3 regions of the Mycobacterium kokjensenii genome follow, and region 1 is predicted to be linked to each of the others. Evidence: predicted binding sites of a transcription regulator. Region 1 holds the regulator's gene; each other region holds the start of a gene.
The links. The regulator LexA, encoded in region 1, represses DNA repair genes until DNA is damaged. The targets are predictions, from matches to a motif close to CGAACANNTGTTCG.
Positions count from the first base shown of each region.

Region 2: RCP38_RS07295 (HNH endonuclease signature motif containing protein) is a predicted target of LexA. The motif match lies at 2,348-2,361, and genes of this name have one in related genera.
Region 3: RCP38_RS15850 (HNH endonuclease signature motif containing protein) is a predicted target of LexA. The motif match lies at 2,228-2,241, and genes of this name have one in related genera.

Region 1 covers NZ_OY726394.1:2,479,556-2,483,685, reverse strand. Annotated here, with positions in the region: gene RCP38_RS11515 (sunset domain-containing protein) at 1-1,232, shown strand, start outside; gene RCP38_RS11510 (nuclear transport factor 2 family protein) at 1,233-1,685, opposite strand; gene lexA (transcriptional repressor LexA) at 1,688-2,368, opposite strand; gene RCP38_RS11500 (LysM peptidoglycan-binding domain-containing protein) at 2,581-3,090, shown strand; gene nrdR (transcriptional regulator NrdR) at 3,234-3,698, shown strand; gene RCP38_RS11490 (peroxynitrite isomerase) at 3,736-4,130, shown strand, end outside.
Region 2 covers NZ_OY726394.1:1,578,575-1,582,704, reverse strand. Annotated here, with positions in the region: gene RCP38_RS07300 (Tex family protein) at 1-2,024, opposite strand, end outside; gene RCP38_RS07295 (HNH endonuclease signature motif containing protein) at 2,375-3,772, shown strand; gene RCP38_RS07290 (ankryin) at 3,817-4,130, shown strand, end outside.
Region 3 covers NZ_OY726394.1:3,377,285-3,381,414, reverse strand. Annotated here, with positions in the region: gene RCP38_RS15870 (TetR/AcrR family transcriptional regulator) at 1-67, shown strand, start outside; gene RCP38_RS15865 (SRPBCC family protein) at 81-584, shown strand; gene RCP38_RS15860 (LLM class flavin-dependent oxidoreductase) at 584-1,630, shown strand; gene RCP38_RS15855 (hypothetical protein) at 1,696-1,926, opposite strand; gene RCP38_RS15850 (HNH endonuclease signature motif containing protein) at 2,270-3,601, shown strand; gene RCP38_RS15845 (phosphotransferase) at 3,729-4,130, opposite strand, start outside.

The sequences.
Region 1 (4,130 bases):
AGTACGAGTCGCTGGGCGGCCCGGACGGCAGCGATCTGGGATACCCGATCACCAGCACCGCCGACGGCGCCTTGAGCGGCAGCAGGTTCAGCGCGTTCTCCGCCGATGACGAACCGGTGATCTTCTTCAGCCCCGACAACGGCGCCTTCGTGGTCCGCGGTGCGCTCAAGGCCGCCTGGGACAAGCTCGACGGCGCCACCGGCAAGCTCGGTGCACCGGTCGGTGACCAGAGCCTCGAGGGGGATGTGACCTCGCAGAAGTTCACCGGCGGGACGATCTCCTGGAACCAGGCCACCCGTACCTTCAGCAGCGAGCCGGCCGACCTGGCGAAAGGTCTGTCCGGGCTGCAGATTCCCGGGATGACGCTGCCCGACGGCAGCTCGACCACCGCGACCGGCGCGGGCGACGAGACGCGCTGGAATTGGATGTGGGTGTTGATTCCGGTCGCCGTGCTCGCGGTGCTCGGCGTGTTCGCCGGTGCGGCCATGTGGTGGCAGCGGCGGCGGGCGGTTGTGGTGCCCGAGAGCACTCCGGTGGCCGCGCCGCGGCCGCCGACGGCGCCGCTGCCGACCACCGATGACTACGACTACGACGACGATGACGAGCGGTGGGCGCACCACGACGCACGCGGGGACTACCAGGACTCGCGTGAGGACTACCGCGAGTCGCGTGAGGACTACCGCGACGAGACGCGGGAGAACGAGGGCATGGTCCGGTTGCCGAGCCGCTACGGCACCTCGACCTACGCGCCCGAGCCCGAACTGCCGTCGGCTCCCGACGCGCCGTGGCTGCACTACGGCGACCACGAGGCCGAGGCCGAGGCCGAGGCCGAACTCGACGATGACGACGACACCGACACGGCGCCGACGCGGGTGGTGGCCGAAGAGGACTTCGGCACCGGTCGTCATGCCGTGGGCCACGCGAGCGCGCCGAGCGAATCGCCGGCCTTCGGGGGTGGCGAATCGTATCCCTACGGGTCTGCCGCGGAACCCCGCGGGTTCGGCGGTGCTGCCGAGCCGCGCGCGTTCGGTACCGAGGAGTCGGTCCATCCGGTGATGCACCTGCCGCTCGACGACCCCTACCAGCAGCCCGCGGGTTATCCGATCAAGGCGAACATCGGCTCGGGGCTGTACTACACCCCGCAGAACGCACTGTATGAGGACACCCTCGCCGAGATCTGGTTCGCCACCGAGGACGCCGCGCGGCTCAACGGTTTCACCAGAGCGAACTGATCACTGCAGCGGCAGCGGAAGGTTGTGATCGCGCCGGGGCCGAGGACCGAAGATCCGCCGCTGCTCGGCGGTGATCGCGATGTCGTCGATGCTGGACTCGCGGCGGCTCATCCGGCCGTCTGATGCGAACTCCCACAGTTCGTTTCCGTAACTGCGCCACCACTGGCCGTGCGCGTCGCGGCATTCGTACTGATAGCGCACCGCGATCCGGTTGTCCTGGTAGCACCACAGTTCCTTGCGCAGGGCGTAGTCGAGTTCAGCGGCCCACTTGCGGCTCAGGAACGCCTCGATCTCGGCGCGCCCGGTGATGAACTCATCCCGGTTACGCCACACCGAATCCTCGGTGTAGACCGACGCAACACGGGCCGGATCCCTTGTGTTCCAGGCATCTTCAGCGGCTTGCACCTTGCGTCGCGCCGATTCCTCGTCGAAGGGCGGGCAGGGCGCGAACATGGTCAGATCTTGCGGATGACGGTGACGACCTTGCCCAGAACCACCGCGTCGTTGCCGGGAATCGGGTCGAACACCGGATTGTGCGGCATCAACCACACCTGGCCGCCGGTGCGTTTGAAGGTCTTCACGGTGGCCTCGCCGTCGATCATGGCGGCCACGATGTCGCCGTTGTCGGCGACGTTCTGCTGGCGCACCACCACCCAGTCGCCGTCACAGATGGCCGCGTCCACCATCGACTCGCCCACGACTTTGAGCAGGAACAGCTCGCCTTCGCCCACCAGCTCGCGGGGGAGCGGGAAGACGTCCTCGACGGCCTCTTCGGCCAGGATCGGCCCGCCCGCGGCGATTCGGCCGAGGACCGGGACGAAGGTGGGCTCCGGCAGGGAGTCCGAGCCGGCGAAGTCGGTGCGCTGTGCCGTCTCTGCGACGGTCGTGTCGTCATGGCCGCGGACGTCCACGGCACGCGGCCGGTTGGGGTCGCGGCGCAGATAGCCCTTGCGCTCCAGGGTCCGCAGCTGATGGGCGACCGACGAGGTCGAGGTCAGTCCGACGGCATCACCGATCTCGCGGATGCTCGGCGGGTAGCCCCGCTCGTTCACCGACGCGCGGATGACGTTCAGGATGGTGCGCTGCCGGGCGGTCAGCGCGGAGTCCGGGCCCGCAGAGTTGCTGCTGTCACTCATAGCGGCGAATCTAGTCGCACGACCGAGAAATATCAAACATGTGTTCGAGACGTGTCGTGCGGGCGTTCGAACGCGGCGGGGTGATGTCGGGGGTGTTCGCTAACGTTTTCGATAACGATTCGATCAGGTGTTCGACATCGAACGTCTGATCGATTAATCTTCGAACAGTCGAGCGAAAAGGGTCGCCGACGCCGAGTGAGGGAGAACCGCGCATGATGCTCATCGACACGATTGCCCCGGGCTTCGAATCTTCCGAATCGTTCGAGGCCGAGCCGATCCTGGTCCATCGCGGTCGCATCACCTCCGGTCGGGCGCAGCCGGTGCGCACCCGTGCGGCGCGGCCGGTCCGGTCGCGGCCGGCGGTCGCACCACTGCAGTACCGCGGAACCGGGGTGCTGATGTCGCGGACACCGCACCGGCCGCAGTCGGTCCGGGCCATCACCCCGGGAACCACCGTCGTGCTGGCCCTGGTCGCCGCGGCGATCACGGTATGGCTCGGGATGATCGTGCAGTTCGGTGCGCCGGTGGCCGCCGGTGACTCCGCGGTGCCGGACCGGCTGGGCGTCGTACGGGTGCACAACGGGGAGAGCCTGCAGCACTTGGCCACCCGGGTGGCGCCGGACGCGCCGACGGGTCAGGTCGTCGAGCGCATCCGGGAGCTCAATGCTCTGGATTCGGTGGTCCTGGTCGCCGGACAGACGCTGATCGCCCCGTTGGGCTGAGATCGGTGTCGACGCTTCGGGGGCTTGCGGGCACTGCGGGGTACGACTGTCGAGCCGCGCAGGTACGCTCGCAGTTGTCCCAATTGCCCCGGGTTCCCCAGCTGTCGGGGGAGCCGGGTTCCCCGTACGGCGAAGGAGCGGTGATGCACTGCCCGTTTTGTCGCCATCCAGACTCCCGAGTGGTGGACTCCCGCGAGACCGACGAAGGCCAATCGATCCGGCGGCGTCGTTCCTGCCCGGAATGCGGCCGGCGGTTCTCCACCGTGGAAACCGCGGTGCTGGCCGTGGTCAAGCGCAGCGGCGTCACCGAACCGTTCAGTCGCGAGAAAGTGGTCAGTGGAGTCCGTCGGGCCTGCCAGGGTCGCCAGGTCGACGACGATGCACTGAACCTGTTGGCCCAGCAGGTCGAAGACGCGGTTCGTGCGGCGGGCTCGCCCGAGATTCCCAGCCACGAGGTGGGCCTGGCGATACTGGGCCCGCTGCGTGAACTCGACGAGGTGGCCTATCTGCGGTTCGCGTCGGTGTACCGTTCGTTCTCCTCGGCGGCCGACTTCGAACGGGAGATCGAGGCCCTGCGCGAACATCGCGAAGCACCGTCCGCCGGTTGAGCCGTGCCGGCCTGCGACGCGCATTAGGCTGGCGTTCATGGCACCCGAGTTGCATCCCAATCTTGCCGAGTTGGCATCGCTGCTGGGGACCTGGTCGGGTCGGGGGCGCGGGGTGTATCCCACCATCGATTCGTTCGACTACCTCGAAGAAGTGGTGTTCTCCCACGTCGGCAAGCCGTTTCTGATCTACGGACAGAAAACGAAGTCGGTCGCAGACGGGCTGCCCCTGCACGCCGAGACCGGATACCTACGGGTGCCCGAGCCCGGCCGGATCGAATGGATTCTGGCGCACCCGAGCGGGATCAGTGAGATCGAGGTCGGCAGCTACACGCGAACCGAGCACGGTATCGACCTGGAGATGTCGGCATCGACCATCGGGCTGGCCCCCAGCGCCAAAGAGGTCAGCGTACTGAGCCGTCACTACCGCCTGAC
Region 2 (4,130 bases), 900 kb from region 1:
CCGACGTCGACGAAGGCTCCGAAGGCGGCGACGTTGGTCACCACGCCCTCGAGCACCATGCCGACCTTGAGGTCGGCCACCTTCTCCACGCCGGTGGCGAACGTCGCGGTGGAGAACGCCGGCCGCGGGTCGCGTCCCGGCTTCTCCAACTCGGCGAGGATGTCGGTCACCGTCGGCACACCGAACCGGTCGTCGGCGAAGTCGCCGGGCTGCAGCGACCGCAACAGCCGTTCGTCGCCGATGATCTCGGCCAGTTCCACTCCGGAGCGATCCAGGATGCGCCGGACCACCGGGTAGGCCTCGGGGTGCACGCCCGAGGAATCCAGCGGGTCGTCGCCGTCGCGAATACGCAGGAAGCCGGCGCACTGCTCGAATGCCTTGGGCCCCAATCGCGGAACGTCGAGCAGGGCGGCTCGGTTGCGGAACGGACCGGTCTGGTCGCGGTGCGCCACGATCGCCTCGGCCAGCGATTCGGAGACCCCGGAGACCTTGGCCAGCAGCGGTGCCGAAGCGGTGTTGAGGTCCACGCCGACGGCGTTCACGGCGTCTTCGACCACCGCGTCGAGGCTGCGGGCCAGGGTGCCGGGCGTGACGTCGTGCTGGTACTGGCCGACGCCGATCGACTTGGGTTCGATCTTGACCAGTTCGGCCAGCGGGTCCTGCAGCCGGCGTGCGATCGACACCGCGCCGCGCAGCGTGACGTCCAGGTCGGGCAGTTCGTGGGCGGCATATGCCGAGGCCGAGTACACCGATGCGCCGGCCTCGCTGACCATCGCCTTGGTCGGGGCGGGGGCCCCGGCGGCCTTGATGTCGGCGATCAGTTCGGCGGCCAGCGCGTCGGTCTCGCGTGATGCGGTGCCGTTGCCGACGGCGATCAGGTCCACACCGTGGCGGGCGACCAGCGCGGCCAAGGTGGCCTTGGCCTGATCCCACTGCTTCTGGGGTTGGTGCGGGAAGATCGCGCAGGTGTCGACCACCTTGCCGGTGCCGTCGACGACGGCGACCTTCACCCCGGTACGGAAGCCCGGGTCCAGGCCGAGCGTGGTGCGGTTGCCCGCCGGGGCGGCCAGCAGCAGGTCTTTGAGGTTCTTGGCGAACACCGCCACCGCGTCGGCCTCGGCGCGTTGCCGCAGTCGCATCCGGGCGTCGACGGCGGCCGAGAACGCCAGCCGGGTGTCCCACGCCCAGCGCACGGTGCCGGCCAGCCAGGGGGTGGCCGCGCCCGGAGCGGTCATGTCCACACCGAGCGAGTCGGCGACCATCGCCTGGTAGGGCGCATCGTCGCCGCCGTCGAAGGACAGCGCCAAGGCGTCTTCCTTCTCGCCGCGCAGCACTGCCAGCACCCGGTGCGACGGCATGGTCTCCAGCGCTTCCCCGAACTCGAAGTAGTCCCGGAATTTCTGTGCCGCTGGACTTTTCGCGGCTTCTTCCGACCGCGGCATAGTCTTGAGCGAACCGCACGACCAGAACTTCTCCCGGACCGCGCCCACCAGTTCGGCGTCCTCGGCGGCGCGTTCGACCAGGATGGCGCGGGCGCCTTCGAGTGCGGCGGCAGCATCGGCGACCTCTTCGCCGAGATATTCGGCGGCCAGCTGTTGCGGGTCCAGGCTCGGGTCGGCCAGCAAGCGCTCGGCCAGCGGCTCCAGGCCGGCTTCCCGGGCGATCTGCGCCTTGGTGCGACGCTTGGGCTTGTAGGGCAGGTAGATGTCTTCGACGCGGGCCTTGGTGTCGGCCTGGATCAAGGCATTGCGCAGTTCGTCGGTGAGCTTGCCCTGTTCTTCGATCGAGGACAGCACGGCGTTCCGGCGCTCATCGAGTTCGCGCAGGTAACGCAGCCTTTCTTCGAGGGTGCGCAGCTGGCCGTCGTCGAGGCTGCCGGTGACCTCCTTGCGGTAGCGGGCGATGAACGGCACCGTCGCCCCCTCGTCGAGCAGCGCGACGGCGGCCGCGACCTGCCGTTCGGCCACCGCCAGTTCGTCGGCGAGGCGGGCATTCACCGGTTTGAGGGTTGAGCTCGAAGTCACGGGCAGCGACCCTACCGAACACCGCCGACAGTTCCCGGGTGCGGCACGGCGTGGCTTTTGACGGTCCGGAGGATGTCTACGATGCCGGTCACGTCGGCGTCGCCGAAGAGCTGGTCCGGGCCACGCGGCGCGTGATCGGTGTAGGGCGAACGGTTGCCCCTACAGCCCTTAACTATCGGTGCCGGCGCACCTTCAAAAGGTCGTCATCAACTCATCTGCCATACCCCAGCACGGTTGGCGATATCTGCCGCGCCGGTTCTCTGAGGTCGGTTTATCCCCAGTTGCCTGTTTGATCCACAGGCCGGGGTTCGACACCCATCTATCGCACGTTTGTTCGATACGTTGGGGTCATGGCTGAACAGGTCCTCACCCCCGCCGAGACCGCCCGCGCCGCGGTCCGCACCGAACTGGACCGCATCGACACCGCCCACGCCCGACTACGCGCCCTGAACACCGACATCGTCGGCAACACCTTCCGCATCGAAGTCGCCGAACGCCTCGAAACCCAACACCGGACCAACCGCGGCCTGTCCTACCGCATCCTCGGCGAAATCGCCGACCCCACCGACGGCCCCGACCAACCCACCAGCACCGCCACCCTCGACTTGCTCTGGCAGAAACTGCGCATCCCCCGCGCCGAACTCCGCCGCCGCATCCGCATCGCCGCCCGCATCCGCCCCCGCCGCAATCTCACCGGACCACCACGCCCACCCGAACTACCCCACCTGGCCACCGCCATCGAAGAAGGACACCTCGGCGACGACCACCTCAAAACCATCACCACCACCCTCGACCACCTACCCACCACCGTCACACCCGCCGACCGCGACCGCGCCGAACACACCCTCGTCCACCACGGCCGCGAACACGACGCCGACTTCGTCAGAATCGCCGGCCAGCGCATCGCCGACCACCTCAACCCCGACGGCACCTACACCGACCACGACCGGGCACGACGCCGCACCCTGAACCTCGGCCGCCAAGGCCCCGACGGCATGAGCACCCTCACCGGCTGCCTCGACCCCGAAACCCGCGCCTACCTCGAAACCGCCCTCGCCGCCGTCCGCCCCGGCCACCGCCAACCCGACGGCCTCGACACCACCGGGCCCGACCTACGGTCCAACGGCCAACGCAACCACGACGCCCTCAAACTCACCCTCCGCGCCGGCATCGCCTCCGGGGAGTTGGGCACCCACCGCGGCGTGCCCGTCACCGTCATCGCCACCACCACCCTGGCCGAACTCAACCAAGCCCTCCACGCCACCACCAACCCCGCCATTCCCATGCCCGGCCCCGCGACCACCGGCGGCGGCAGCCGCCTCCCCCTGCGCGACCTGATCACCATGGCCGCCGACTCCATCCACTACCTCGCCGTCTTCGACGACCACTCCAACCGACCCCTCTACCTCGGCCGTAGCAAACGCCTCGCCACCCTCGACCACCGCATCATCTGCCACGCCCGCGACCGCGGCTGCACCCGACCGGGCTGCCCCGCCCCCGGCTACCACTGCGAAGTCCACCACACCCCCGACTGGAACAACGGCGGCCAAACCAACCCCGACCAACTCCACTTCGCCTGCGGCTGCGACCACACCACCACCACCCAAGGCCAACTCCACACCCAAGTCACCGACCAAGGCCGCCTCGCCTGGACCGACGGCACCACCCCACCAGCAATCAACCACCTCCACCACCCCGAAGAACTCCTCGACAAACCCCCCGACAACGACGAAGAAGAAGACCCCTAGCGGGGCCACAGGAAACCCCACCCACCACGCGAGAGGATGACACGGTGACCACCTACACCGAGATCCGCAACAATGCGCCGCTGTGGCCGGGCGTGCTGGACCGCTCGCTGGTCGGTAACCGGCAGGCCCAGGCTGCGCTGTATCTGGCCGACGCGGCCAAGCGCGGCAAGTGGCGCAAGGTGATCCGCGAGCTCGACCGGGGCGATCACGTCGTCGACATCAAGTACTGGCGGCCGGAGGGAAAGACCTGGCTGTCGGTGCTGCACCAGGCCGGCTGGAACGGAGCCCCAACCGAGGTCGCATCGTGGCTGATCGAGCGGGGAGCACTGCGCAGTCAACCGGATGCCGCCGGGCGGAC
Region 3 (4,130 bases), 900 kb from region 1:
CGTCCTGCTGTCCGCGCGATCGCTGTTCGCCCGGTCAACCCGCCCTGGTCTGCAGGGTGTCAACTGAGAGGAAGCCAGCGATGGAGTGGACCGGAGCGGTCTATGCCGATATGCCGACGGTGGAGGTTTCCACGTGGGTCGACGCCCCACCGGAACGGGTCTGGGAGCTGGTCTGCGACATCCATGCGGTCGCCGAGAGCAGTCAGGAACTGCAGCGCGTCGAATGGGCCGACGGCGACGGGCCCCGGCTGGGTGCCCGGTTCACCGGATACAACCGCAACGCCGCACTCGGGGAATGGTCGACCGTCTCCGAAGTGGTCGAGTTCGAACCGCTGAAGGTGTTCGGTTGGGCGGTAACCGATCCCGACAACCCCACCGCCAGCTGGCGATTGAGTCAGGCGCCCGAGGGCGCCGGCACCCGGTTGACGCAATGGATGCAGTTGGGTCCCGCCCCGTCCGGGCTGTCGCTGGCCATCACCGCGATGCCGGACAAGGAGCAGAAGATCGTGTTCGTGCGACTACGAGAGCTCGAGGCGGGCATGACCGCCACGTTGGCCCATCTCAAGCGGCTCGCGGAGGACTGATGCGCGCGGCCATCACCCTGGAGGCCGCGAGCGTCGGCACCTGGGAATACCAGAAGCTGCTGGTCCGCGAGGCCGAGAAGATGGGCCTGGATATCTGCTGGGTCGCCGAAGCCTGGGGATCGGACGCGGTATCGGCGTTGGGCTATTACGCGGCATGCACCAGTCGAATGCTGTTGGGATCCGGGATCATCCAGCTGTCCACGCGGACGCCGGTCGCCATCGCGCAAGCCGCCATCACGCTGTCCAACCTGTCCGGCGGACGGTTCCTGCTCGGTCTGGGTGCCTCCGGCCCGCAAGTGATCGAGGGGCTGCACGGGCAATCGTTCGAACGGCCGCTGGGCCGGATGCGGGAGACCATCGAGATCATCCGACAGGTGATCGACGGGGAGCGGGTGAGCTATCGGGGGCGGCACTTCCAGATCCCGCGGGTCGGATCCGACACCAAACCGATGCGGTTGTCGATGCGGGCAGAGCACCCTATACCGCTGTATCTGGCCAGCCTGACCCCGGCGATGCTGCGGCTGACCGGGGAGCTTGCCGACGGCTGGCTGGGCACCAGCTTCGTGCCCGAAGGCGCCGACGCCGCCTACTTCGCACACCTCGACGACGGTCTTGCGCGGTCCGGGCGTGCCCGTGCGGACCTCGATATCTGCCAGGGCGCCGAGGTGTCGTTCGCCGCCGACGAGCGGCAGCTGCAGACGCTGATCGACAGTCGGAAATCCGAGCTAGCCTTCAGCCTCGGCGGAATGGGTTCGGCCAGCACGAATTTCTACAACCAGGCCTACAGCCGCCAGGGCTGGGCCGAGGTGGCCGCCGCGGTCAAACAACGTTGGCAGGCCGGCGATCGGGACGGTGCCGCCGCCCTCATCACCGACGAGATGGTGTTGGCGACCACGCTCATCGGCACGTCTGAGATGGTTCGCGACCGACTCCAGGTCTGGCGCGATGCCGGGGTGGATACGGTGCGGATCTATCCCGCCGGCGACAGCCTCGAAGACCGGATCGCCACGCTCGGTGCCGCGATCGAGTTGGTGCACTCCGTATAGCTCGGCTCGGTCCGGCGCCGGCGGTGGCCCGCGGAATTCTTCCTTGCGGGTTGCGGTGTGATGTCTCAGGACATCGGTGACGGTTTCTCGGGTTTGGGGCGTGAGCCTCGGGGTCGTCCGTTGCCGACGTAGGTGGTGCCCGATAAGGGGCGGGTGTGCTCGACAAGGACCTCGCCGTGGGTATCGGCGATGATGATCTTGTCGCCGACGGGGACGACCAGGACACGTTCGAAGGCGTGGTGCCTGTCGACCATGTAGGTGACTGAGGCCAGCCCGATGGTGCCCGCAGTGGTCACCCTTTTCACGAGGGTGCCGGCGGGAAGGTCTAACGGTAATGGTGGCGTGGGCCGTGGGCCGTGGGCCGTGGGCCGTGGGCCGTGGGCGTGGCGCAGGCTGCTCGAACAGTGGCCGAACGGGTTTGGGGCGTGGCGCATCATCAGGCCATTGCGAGATCGCAAGCCGGACGCGCGGATCGATGGGTTCATTAGCGGCCACCGCCTGAACCTTGGCGCAGAAGTGTCACCACCAAGATCACCCGAACCGTCACCGATGTCCTGAGAGATAACACCTTGCGGGTTGCGGAAAACCGAGTAGAATCGAACATATGTTCGAATAAAGGTTCCCCGGAAGGTGCCGCGCATGGACGCTACCGATCTCACGGCCTTCGTCGATGCCCTGATCGACGATCTGACGCCGACGCGCGAGGGCGAGGTGGGCGGTGGCTTGTTTGCGCTGCTGGATTCGCCACGTCGGGGGTTCGACGAACAACCCCTGCTGGCCGTGCTGGAAGCCGCGGTCACGGTGGGCAACCTGGTTGATCACCTGATCGCTTCGGCGGCCGCGGCGGCCGAGCGTCTCGATATCCCGGCGCGCAAGCAGCTGCGTTCCGGAGCCGATCTGCTGATCGGACTCGGGGTGGCACCCGCCGCGGCGTACCGGTCTGCACGGGTCGGGCGAGCCGCCCCGCAGCTCGCGGCGCTCACTCGGGCACAGTGCCTGGGAGCGGTCGGCATCGAGTTCGCCGACGCCGTCGGAACCGGCATCGGTCACATCGCCGATCGTGTCGAGCTATCCGATAGCGAGGTCGCGCGACTGGTCACGAAACTCATGATCGAGGCCACCCCGGCCGCAGTGGGCAGAAAAGCCCGGGCGATCGCCATTGCCGCCGCGCCTACCGCGCCGGAAGGCCCGGTGCCGGTGGCCGAGGACGCCGAACTCAATGTGATGGCCATGACCCATGACCGCGACGGCCGGATCAAAGCTCGTTTCGACCTGGACGTGCTGACCGGGGAGCAGCTGTACGCCGCGTTGGACCCCCTGTGCCGACCGGTACCCGCCCCCGACGGTTCTCCGGATGCCCGCACCATCGGCCGACGCCGCGCCGACGGGTTCGCGCAACTGCTCTGCGACTACCTGTCGGGCTCCAGCAGGCCGCTCTCGGGTGGAGTGCTGCCGCACGTCACCTTGATCCGGCCCGCCCCCGCCGCGCCCCCGGTGGAGGGGATCGCGACCGGCCCGGTGGACATGCTCGGGTTCACCGGCCCGGTCAGTGTCGGCACCGCCGAACTGATCTCCTGCGACGCCACCGTCGATACCGTGCACCTCGATACGCGGGGCGCACCCCTGGGTGTGGGCCGTAGCCAGCGCCTGTTCCCACCCAAGATCCGCAAAGCCCTGATCGTGCGTGACCAAGGGTGCGCCTTCCCCGGCTGCGGTCGGCCCGCCTCCTGGTGCGACGCCCACCACATCCAGCACTGGAGCGCCGACGGGGTGACCAGCCTCGACAACGGTGTCCTGCTGTGCCGACGCCACCACACCGCCGTCCACCACGCCGGCTGGCAGGTCTACCTCGGAACCGACCGGCACCCCTGGTTCATCCCACCGCCGGACACCAACCACCCCGACCGCCGACCCGAACACCTGCGGTCCCACGCCCGTCGAACCCTGACAGCGTTGCCCACTGCCGCCTGACCCAACCGAACGTGCACATTGACAACACCACAGAGAGACAAGCCTCCGCGTCATGCGGTGGGTGCCGGCCGGAGCAATCGGCCGGCGCTCACCGTAGGCGGCAATCCGACAGCGATCCCGACCTGGTTCAGTCGCCCAGGGCGTCCAGTGCCCCGCGGGTGTCCAGGTCGGTGAAGGCGGCGGCGTAGCGTTGCGCGAGCGCCAGGCTGATCTCGGGCCGCTGCCAGTTGTCGCCGCCGGACAGCGTCGCGATCCAGATCGCCAGGCCATGCGCCGCCGAAGCCCGGTACTGCAGCCAGATCTCTTCGGCAGAAGGCAATTCGGCGGCCGGGAGGCCCAGGGCGCCACGGTATTCGTCGATCAGGTCGCGCTCGCCGGTGCGCCGGTCATCGATGGTCAGCGCGCCCTGCAGGAAATAGCCCAGATCCAGGGAGAAATTGCCGCGCCGAACCATCTGCCAGTCCAGGAACCCGACGTCGCCGTCGGGCAGCACATAGGTGTTGCCGATGTGCGGGTCGCCGTGCAGCAG